Sphingosinicella sp. BN140058: one gene and its partner. The protein of the gene in region 1 binds, or shares a complex with, the protein of each later gene. Links are inferred from orthologs where the notes say so. Each region holds a gene or a part of one and is shown on either strand. Other genes may lie near its edges.

Region 1 (5,969 bases):
GGTTTCCGCCAACTGGCGATGCCAGGCGCGAGCGTGCTCATGCGACGACCTTCAATTTAGCTTCGGGCCGCTCTCCGGCCCAGATGGTGACGGTGAGCTCACCGCCTTCGAGATGCTCGATCACGCAGGCTTCCAGGCCCGCGCTCTCGATATATTTGATTACGGCGTCGTCGGCGAAGCCGAGCCGGGCATGGGCGTCGCGGATCCTCAGTTCCTCGCGCTCGTGCGCGGCGAAATCGACTACGAGCAATCGCCCCCCGGGCGCGAGCAGACGGGCCGCCTCGGCGACCGCCGCCGCGGGCTGCTGGGCGAAGTGCAGCACCTGGTGGAGGATTACGGTGTCGGCGCTGCCCGCGGGAAGCGGGAGGGCGTACATGTCGCCCTGGCGCAGTTCGGCGGCGGTGAGGCCGGCCTCGGCAAGCTTGACCCGCGCAAGACGCAGCATCTCGGGCGAGCGATCGACGCCCAAGGCATGCTGCGCCTCGCGCCCGAACAAGGAGATCATCCGGCCGGTGCCGGTGCCGACATCGACGAGGCGTCCGACCGGCCGGTCCGCGAGCGCGCGCCCGATCGCCGCTTCGACCTCGCTCTCGGCGATGTGGAGCGATCGGATCTCGTCCCAGTGATTGGCGTGCTGGGCGAAATAGCGCTCGGCGGCGGCCGCACGATCGGCGCGAACCGCGGCAAGGCGCGCGGCATCGGCAAGCATCCATGGATCCTCGCCGTCGATCTCGGCCCAGCGATCGAGCATTGCGAACAGCGGATCGACCCGCGCGCCATCGCCGAGGCTGAGGAAGACCCAGCTGCCTTCCTTGCGCCGCTCGGCAAGGCCGGCATCGATCAGGATCTTGACGTGGCGCGAGACGCGGGGCTGGCTTTGCCCGAGCACTTGCGCCAATTCGCCGACCGACAGCTCCATCGCCCGCAGCAGCGCGAGAATCCGCAGCCGCGTCGGATCGGCAAGGGAGCGAAAGAGGTCAGTCACATCGGCCATAGATAAGGATATAAAGATATCTTTATATGCGGGTCAAGTGACGACACGCCTTTCACGCCCTTTGGTTCCGTTCGCACGAGGGATTTGCGCGCCCGAAAGCCGTTCAAGGCGCTGATAAGAGCGTCCAACGTCGGATTGTGACGGAAGAATGACCGGAAAAAACGCTTTACCGCAATTGCTTACCGAATAGGTAGACATACTGCTGCGCCTTTTGTACAGCATGCAGCGCTGGAGAGCCGATGGGCTACGCCACGGCACCTCGCCCAGCGGATCATCAGTTGCTCCAAACGGAGGGAAGTTTTCATGAAGAAGATTGGTCTGACCCTGGCTGCCGTCGCAGCCCTCGGCGTGTCTGCGTGCAACAACACCAGCAACGATGCCGGCAACAACACCGCAACCGATCTCAACGTCACCGAGACCGAAGCCGTCAGCGACGTCAACGCCTCGGCGAACGACGCGAGCGCGGTCGACGCGACCAACAACGCTCTCGACAATGCCAGCAACAGCCTCGAAGCTGCCGGCAACTCCGTCGAGAACGCGTCGGACGCGGTCGCCAACGCGACCTCGAACGCCGCGCACTAAGTTCTCGCGAACTTATGCGACGAAAAGGGTCGCGCACCACCGGGTGCGCGGCCCTTTTTATTTGCCCGGCAATGCGGCAGACAGCGGCCGACATGCCATCTTCGGAGTGATCATTCATGCGCTCGATCATCGCCACCGGCCTGACGGCCGCCGCACTCGCCCTCCTGGCCGGATGCGGAGACAAGGAAAGCACCGGCCCCACCGCCGAGGAGAATGCCCAGCTCGACGAGGCGGCGAACATGCTCGATACGTCGCCGGACAGCCTGACCGTGGAAAATCCGGAGCTCGGCAACGGCGATGCGCCGACACCCGAGGCGGGTGACGTCGCGGTGGCCGAGGGCGCGGCCGGGAACGATGCCGCTGGGAACGATGCCGGCACCGCAAACGATGCGGCTGCAGCGACGGCGACCAACGCGCAGTAAGGCGGATCGAAGGCACAGAAAAAGGGGCCGGAGGAGAGATCCTCCGACCCCTTTTCTTTTGGGCCTCGGCAGAAGGCGGGCAAGCCCGCCTTGGACGTCGAACGCGATCCGCAGCTCCGCGGCGGACGCGCCGGCCGGGCTAAGGCGAATCCTTCGGCAGCGACGAGCGCCGCTGCCGAAGGCCGCCTTACGCCTTAGAAGTCCATGCCGCCCATGCCGCCCATGCCGCCCGGCATGCCGCCGCCGGCAGCCGGCTTGTCTTCCGGAAGCTCGGAGACCGCGGCCTCGGTGGTGATGAGCAGACCGGCGACCGATGCGGCGTCCTGCAGCGCGGTGCGGACGACCTTGGTCGGGTCGATCACGCCGGCCTGGACGAGGTTCTCGTAGGTCTCGGTCTGGGCGTTGAAGCCGAGCGTCTCGTCGTTGCCGTCGAGCAGCTTGCCCGAAACCACGGCGCCGTCATTGCCGGCATTCTCGGCAATCTGACGAACCGGCGCAATGATCGCCTTGCGGACGATGTCGATGCCGCGGGTCTGGTCCTCGTTGGCACCCTTGAGGCCTTCGAGCGCCTTGGTGGCGTAGAGCAGAGCGGTACCGCCGCCGGGGACGATGCCCTCTTCGACAGCTGCGCGGGTCGCGTGCAGCGCGTCGTCGACGCGGTCCTTGCGCTCCTTGACCTCGACCTCGGACGAACCGCCGACCTTGATCACGGCGACGCCGCCGGCGAGCTTGGCGAGACGCTCCTGGAGCTTCTCACGGTCGTAATCGCTGGTGGTGTTCTCGATCTGCTGGCGGATCGCGGTGACGCGGCCCTCGATGCGGTCACGCGCACCGGCACCGTCGACGATGGTGGTGTTGTCCTTGTCGATGGTGACGCGCTTGGCCTGGCCGAGCATGTTCAGCGACACGGTCTCGAGCTTGATGCCGAGATCTTCGCTGATCATCTCGCCGTTGGTCAGGATCGCGATGTCCTCGAGCATCGCCTTGCGGCGATCGCCGAAGCCCGGAGCCTTGACGGCCGCGACCTTGAGGCCGCCGCGCAGCTTGTTGACGACGAGGGTGGCGAGCGCTTCGCCCTCGATGTCCTCGGCGATGATCAGCAGCGGACGGCCCGACTGCACGACCGCCTCGAGGATCGGTAGCATCGCCTGGAGGTTGGAGAGCTTCTTCTCGTGGATCAGGATGTACGGGTCGTTGAGTTCGACCTGCATCTTTTCCGGGTTGGTGATGAAGTAGGGGCTCAAGTAGCCGCGGTCGAACTGCATGCCTTCGACGACGTCGAGCTCGAACTCGAGGCCCTTGGCTTCCTCGACGGTGATCACGCCTTCCTTGCCGACGCGCTCCATCGCTTCGGCGATCTTCTCGCCGACGACGGTGTCGCCATTGGCCGAGATGATGCCGACCTGGGCGATCTCATTCGAGCCGGCGACCGGCTTGGAACGGGCCTTGAGGTCCTCGACGACCTTCGAAACGGCGACGTCGATGCCGCGCTTCAGGTCCATCGGGTTCATGCCGGCCGCGACCGACTTCATGCCTTCGCGGACGATCGCCTGGGCGAGGACGGTGGCGGTGGTGGTGCCGTCACCGGCGAGATCGTTGGTCTTCGAGGCCACTTCGCGCAGCATCTGCGCGCCCATGTTCTCGAACTTGTCCTTGAGCTCGATCTCCTTGGCGACGGTGACGCCGTCCTTGGTGATGCGCGGCGCGCCGAAGCTCTTGTCGATGACGACGTTGCGGCCCTTGGGGCCGAGGGTGACCTTCACCGCATCGGCGAGAATGTCGACGCCGCGGAGGATCCGCTCACGGGCGTCACGCGAAAAGCGTACGTCTTTCGCTGCCATGTCTTCTTTCCTCTTAGTTCAATTCAACGTGGATGGATGTGCGATGAGTCAGCCGACGATTCCGAGGATGTCGGATTCCTTCATGATCAGCAGGTCTTCGCCGTTGAGGCGGACCTCGGTGCCCGACCACTTGCCGAACAGGATGCGGTCGCCGGCCTTGACGTCGAGCGGGGTCACCGAGCCGTCTTCGGCCTTGGTGCCGGAGCCGACCGAGATCACTTCGCCTTCCTGCGGCTTTTCCTTGGCGGTGTCGGGGATGATGATGCCACCGGCCGTCTTCTCTTCGGCCTCGACGCGGCGCACGAGCACCCGATCATGGAGCGGACGAAAAGTCATGCACGTCACCTCTTCTAGTAATGCGGCTGCTCTCCCCCCTTTTGGCGAGGTGCGGCAGTCGCTGGGTTCAACCTTGTTAGCACTCACCCCCAGTGAGTGCCAGCGCTGCCGATGTAGTTGCTGTTCATCTGCGGTCAAGCGCCCGGCGACAGGAAAATTCATCCGTTTCGACCCGACCGGCCGCATCCATTTACAGGGCCGCGGCGGTGGATTAGCCCTCGTCCAAAGGGTCCGGTCCGGATCCACGGCCCAACCCTGCGCTAGGCCGAAGCTGTTACGGGAATGCGACAATGCGATTCGTCGGCAAGGTTTGGAGACTGCTCGTCGGGATCAAGGACGGGCTGGTGCTCCTGTTCATGCTCCTCTTCTTCGGATTTCTCTATGCGGCGATGACGTCGCGGCCTGCGGTCGGCAGCGGCGACAAGGGCGCGCTGGTGCTGGACCTGTCGGGCCCGATCGTCGAGCAGCCGGCACAGGCAAGCGCGAGCGAAGTGCTGAGCGGGAGTGCGGGCGGCCGCGAATACCGGCTCCGCGACATCGTCCACGGGCTGCGCAAGGCGGCGGGCGACGACCGCGTGCAGGCCGTGGTGCTGGATCTCGACATCTTCTCGGGCGGCGGACAGGCCACGCTCGTCCAGGCGGCGGAAGCGCTCGATGCGGTCAAGAAGGCCGGCAAGCCGGTGCTCGCCTACGCCACCGCCTATGATGACGATTCCTACCTTCTCGCGTCCCACGCCAGCGAAATCTGGCTCAATCCGATGGGCGGGGTGCTGGTCGCCGGGCCTGGCGGCAACAATCTCTATTTCAAGGGGCTGATGGACCGGCTCGGTATCACCGCCAACGTCTACCGGGTCGGCACCTACAAGTCGGCGGTCGAGCCGTTCACCCGCAGCGACATGTCGCCGGAAGCGCGGGAGAATGCCCAGGCGCTTTACGGCGCAATGTGGGAAAGCTGGCAGCAATCGGTCCGGCAGGCGCGGCCGAAAGCCCAGATCGCGGCCTATGCTGCCGATGCCCCGGGCCGAATCCAGGCGGCGGGCGGCGACATGGCCAAGGCGGCGCTTGCCGCGGGGCTGGTCGATCAGATCGGCGACCGCCAGGCCTTCGGGGCGCGCATCGCCAAGATCACGGGCGCGCTTCATGCCGACGTCCCGGGGAGCTTCCGCAGGATCGCGTTCGACAAGTGGGCGTCGACCTATCCGGCCACGGAGGAGGCCGGTGAGATCGGCATCGTCACCGTCGCGGGCAACATCGTCGACGGCGAGGCCAATGCCGGCACTGCGGGCGCCGAGACGATCGTCAGGGCGCTGGAGCGCGGCATGCGCGACCGCGACCTGAAGGCGATCGTGCTCAGGGTCGATTCGCCGGGCGGCTCGGCCTTGGCGTCCGAGCGCATTCGCCAAGCGCTGCTTGCGGCCAAGGCGAAGGGGCTGCCGGTGGTGGTGTCGATGGGCAGCCTGGCCGCCTCGGGCGGTTACTGGGTGTCGATGGCCGGCGACAAGATCTACGCCGAACCCTCGACGATCACGGGATCGATCGGCGTGTTCGGCATCCTGCCGAGCTTCGAGAATGCGCTCGCAAAGATCGGCGTCGGCGCGGACGGCATCAAGACGACGCCGCTCTCGGGCGAGCCCGATCTGCTTCATGGCCCTGCGCCGGAAGCGGACCGGCTGCTCCAGATGGGTGTCGAGAATACCTATGGCCGCTTCCTCTCCCTCGTCTCCGAGCGGCGCAAGCTTCCGGTCGCGCGGGTGGACCAGATTGCGCAAGGCCGCGTCTGGGACGGCGGCACCG
Region 2 (4,389 bases), 1.1 Mb from region 1 along the record:
GAAAGCGACCCGATCGGCCGAGCGCCACGCCACCAACGACCTGTTCGTCGGGGTCGCCGCCGAATAGGGCCGGACTCCTTCATCCTGTCGACGAGCCCCTCCCCGTGCGGAGGGGCTTTTCATTTGGCGAACAGATTGTCCGGATCGGCCATCGCCTTGATCTCGATCGCGTTGCCGGACGGATCGAGGAAGAACATCGTCGCCTGCTCGCCGGGCGCGCCCTGGAAGCGGATGGTGGGCGGGATGACGAAATCGACGCCGGCTGCTTGCAGCCGATCCGCCAGATTCCGCCACGCCGCCATGTCGAGCACCGCGCCGAAATGCGGCACCGGCACGTCATGGCCGTCGACCGGATTGTGGTGGGGGCGAGGCGCTGCGTCGGGCGACAGATGAGCGACGATCTGATGGCCGTAGAAATCGAAGTCGATCCATTCCGCGGCGCTTCGTCCCTCCGGACAGCCGAGCAGGCCGCCGTAGAAAGCGCGCGCTGCGTCGAGATCGTGGACGGGAAAGGCGAGATGGAATGGGGGAAGCGCCATGCCGGTTCTTTACCCCGGGTGGCGTCGCCGACCAAGGCTCGGCTTTTCTCCGCCCGCCGACTTCGGCATGGAGAGAGCATGATTTTCCTCGCTGCTTCCGCATGAAGAAGAATTTGGTCGCCCTCGTTGCCGGGATCGTCGGCGCCTGCGGCTTCGCGCCGCTGGGGGCTTGGCCGCTGACGCTTGCTGCTTTTGCCCTGCTGCTCTGGCTGGTCGCCGACGCGCCGCGGATGCGCAGCGCGCTGACGCGCGGCTGGTGGTTCGGGGTCGGCCATTTCACCCTTGGCCTGAACTGGATTGCCACCGCCTTCACCTATCAGGCGGCAATGCCGGCGTGGCTCGGCTGGGTCGCAGTGGTTCTGCTGTCGCTGTACCTCGCAGTCTATCCGGCGATGGCGACCGGACTCGCCTGGCGCTGGGGCGCGGCGCGCCCGGACCAGCCGGCCGGGCGCAGCACCCTGCGCCTGGTGCTGATCTTCGCCGCGGCCTGGATCGTGACCGAATGGCTGCGCGCGACCCTGTTCACCGGCTTCGCCTGGAACCCGCTCGGAGTCGCCCTGCTGCCGACGCCGGCGTCATGGACCGCGCAATGGATCGGCACCTACGGCCTGTCGGGCTTCGCCGCCCTGCTTGCCGGCGCCCTGCTGATCCTCTGGCGACGGGAATGGCGGCCGGCGGCCGGGCTGGTCGGCGCGGTCGCCGTCGCGTCGGGCCTTGCCGCCCTCGCCAGCCGGCCGCCCGAGGGCGCGGCCCGCGTCGCGCTGCGCATCGTCCAGCCCAATATCGGCCAGCAGGACAAATGGGAGGAAGGGTTCGAGGACCAGAATATGGCGCGCCTCGAGCAGATGTCGGCGGCCTCGCCGGCCGAGCCGCGGCTGCTGCTCTGGCCCGAGGCCGCGATCACCCGGCCGCTCGAGAACGAACTCGCCTATCTGCCCCTGCAGCGGGAAACGGCCTTGCTGCGGCGCGAGGTCGGCGCGCTGCTGCGACCCGGCGATTTGCTGCTGACCGGCGGCATTACCTGGCGCTCGGCGACCGGCGAAGAGCTGACCAGCGCCACCAACAGCGTGTTCGCGATCGGCGCGGGCGGCCGCATTCTCGCCCGCTACGACAAGGCGCATCTCGTCCCTTATGGCGAATATCTGCCGATGCGTCCGATCCTGTCCGCGATAGGCCTGTCGCGTCTCGCGCCCGGCGACGTCGATTTCGATCCGGGGCCGGGCCCCCGCACGCTCGATCTGCCGCTGATCGGCAAGGCGGGCTTTCAGCTCTGCTACGAGATCATCTTCTCGGGCGAAGTTGTCGATCGGGCGAATCGTCCCGCCTTCCTGTTCAACCCGTCAAACGATGCCTGGTTCGGCGCCTGGGGCCCGCCCCAGCATCTCGCCCAGGCACGGCTGCGCGCGCTGGAGGAAGGACTTCCGATCCTGCGCTCGACCCCGACCGGGATCAGCGCGGTGATCGATGCCGAAGGGCGGCTGCTCGCCAGCCTGCCCTGGCGCGAGCGCGGGGTGATCGATTCCCGTCTGCCGCTGCCCAAGCCGCCGACTCCGTTCGCGCGGCTCGGCAACGTCCTGCCGCTCGCCTTCGCGCTGCTGCTGGCGGCGCTTGGCCTGCTGCTTTCGCGGCGAGCGCGGACCATTGCGAAGCGGGCGGAGACGCGCTAGGGAGCGGCCGCATATAAGGATATCTTTATATCCGCAATTCCATCCAGCAAAGCTCTCACGAGGAAGGCCGGTTCTCTCCCATGCGCAGCAACTATCTCTTCACGTCCGAGTCGGTGTCCGAAGGCCATCCGGACAAGGTCGCCGACCAGATTTCGGACGCGATCGTCGATCTCTTCCTGTCGAAGGATCCCGAAGCGCGCATCGCCTGCGAGACGCTGACCACCACCCAGCTTGTCGTCCTCGCCGGCGAGATCCGCTGCAAGGGCGTCTACGAGAATGACGCCTGGGTCGACGGCGCCCAGGACGAGATCGAGCGCACGGTGCGCGAGACAGTGAAGCGGATCGGCTACGAGCAGGACGGCTTCCACTGGGAGAAGTTCACCTTCCACAACAATCTCCACGGCCAGTCCGCGCACATCGCGCAGGGCGTCGACGCCAGCGGCAACAAGGACGAGGGTGCCGGCGACCAGGGCATCATGTTCGGCTTCGCCTGCGACGAGACTCCGGACCTGATGCCGGCGACGCTCTATTACAGCCACAAGATCCTCGAGCGCATGGCCGCCGACCGTCACTCCGGCGCGGCGCCGTTCCTGGAGCCCGACGCCAAGAGCCAGGTCACCCTGCGCTTCGAGAATGGCGAGCCGGTCGCCGCGACCGCGATCGTCGTCTCGACCCAGCACGGCAAGGGCTACGACCAGGGCGAGAACGAGGCCGAGCTCAAGGCCTATGTGAAGAAGGTCGTCGCCGAGATCCTTCCCGCGGCGCTGCTTTCGGACGAGACCGTCTACCACATCAATCCGACCGGCAGCTTCGAGATCGGCGGTCCCGACGGCGATGCCGGCCTCACCGGCCGCAAGATCATCGTCGACACCTATGGCGGCGCGGCGCCGCATGGCGGCGGCGCTTTTTCCGGCAAGGACCCGACCAAGGTCGATCGCTCGGCCGCCTACATCTCACGCTATCTCGCCAAGAACATCGTCGCGGCCGGCCTCGCCCGCCGCTGCACGATCCAGCTCGCTTATGCGATCGGCGTGTCCGAGCCGCTGTCGCTCTACGTCGACACGCATGGCACCGGCACGGTCGGCGATGCCGAGATCGAAAAGGCGATCATGAGCATCTCGGAGCTCGGCGGCCTCACCCCGCGCGGCATCCGCACCCATCTCGGCCTCAACAAGCCGATTTACGCCCGCACCGCCGCCTATGGGCATTTCGGTCGCAAGCCCGAGGGCGACTTCTTCCCCTGGGAGAAGACCGACCTCGCTGACAGGCTGAAGGCAGCCCTCTGATCCAATCTAGCCCCTCCCCTCGGGGGGAGGGGCTTGTTATGGGCGGCGCGTGAACGATCCCGCCACCATCCGCCGCCTCTACGGGCGCCGCTCCGGCCACAAGCTTCGTCAGGGCCAAGCCGCCTTGCTCGAGGAGTTGCTGCCCGCGATCAGCGTGCCCGAAGACGGGCCGCTCGACTCCGCCAGTCTGTTCGGCAGCGACCGGCCGCTCCATTTCGAAATCGGCTTCGGCTCGGGCGAGCATCTCGCCTACCGCGCCGACCTCCTCCCCGACCATGCCTTCATCGGCGCCGAGCCGTTCCTCAACGGGGTCGTCGGCGCGCTGACCCACATCCGCGACAAGCATCTGACCAATGTGCGGCTGCACATGGGCGATGCCCTGGAGGTGCTCGAGCGCCTGCCTGACGGCGCGCTGAGCTTCGTCTACCTGCTCCATCCCGATCCCTGGCCCAAGGCGCGCCATGCCAAGCGGCGGATGCTCAACCACGGCCCGCTCGACCTGGTCGCCGCCAAGCTGAAGCCGGGCGGCGAGTTCCGCCTCGGCACCGATGATCCGACCTATTGCCGCTGGTCGATGATGGTGATGAACCAGCGCCGCGACTTTCAGTGGCTGGCCGAAAGCGCCAGGGATTTCCTCACCCGGCCCGGCGGCTGGCCGGAGACCCGGTATGAGGCCAAGGCGCGGCGCAAAGGCCACGAAGTCTGGTATTTCCGCTACCGCCGGGTCTGAGAGCCCAGGCGGGGAATCGTCGATGACGATCTTCGCGGTGATCTGTTGAAGATAGCATTGAGCCGCAACTCTGCGCGCTCCAGCCGGACTGCACTGTTCGCGTAAGGCGGTTGTGCGCCCTATCCGGTCGAGCCGTGTGACGGGGGAAGCGGTGGCCGTTCCATCGC

What was found. Proteins that work in one complex are often made in the same cells at the same time.
Region 2: the proteins of groL (region 1) and metK are in contact, whole or in part, in a cryo-EM structure (PDB 8P4O), measured with the Escherichia coli proteins. The link is inferred for Sphingosinicella sp. BN140058 from one-to-one orthologs.

What each region holds. Positions count from the first base shown.
Region 1 is NZ_CP035501.1:3,327,378-3,333,346, forward strand. Bases 1,517-4,452 are described here. They hold groL (chaperonin GroEL), read right to left. Parts: upstream 3,840-4,452; coding sequence 2,193-3,839; downstream 1,517-2,192. Other genes in these bases: ETR14_RS14915 (hypothetical protein), read left to right, coding at 1,517-1,576; ETR14_RS28400 (hypothetical protein), read left to right, coding at 1,693-1,998; groES (co-chaperone GroES), read right to left, coding at 3,888-4,175. In the rest of the region: metF (methylenetetrahydrofolate reductase), read right to left, coding at 1-41; ETR14_RS14910 (metalloregulator ArsR/SmtB family transcription factor), read right to left, coding at 38-994; more of ETR14_RS14915, read left to right, coding at 1,298-1,516; signal peptide peptidase SppA, read left to right, coding at 4,466-5,969.
Region 2 is NZ_CP035501.1:2,198,650-2,203,038, forward strand. What follows is about bases 1,517-4,389. They hold metK (methionine adenosyltransferase), read left to right. Parts: upstream 1,517-2,286; coding sequence 2,287-3,492; downstream 3,493-4,389. Other genes in these bases: lnt (apolipoprotein N-acyltransferase), read left to right, coding at 1,517-2,206; trmB (tRNA (guanosine(46)-N7)-methyltransferase TrmB), read left to right, coding at 3,542-4,222. Also shown: ETR14_RS09890 (UDP-glucuronic acid decarboxylase family protein), read left to right, coding at 1-67; ETR14_RS09895 (VOC family protein), read right to left, coding at 120-539; more of lnt, read left to right, coding at 641-1,516. UniProt on the Escherichia coli protein: Catalyzes the formation of S-adenosylmethionine (AdoMet) from methionine and ATP.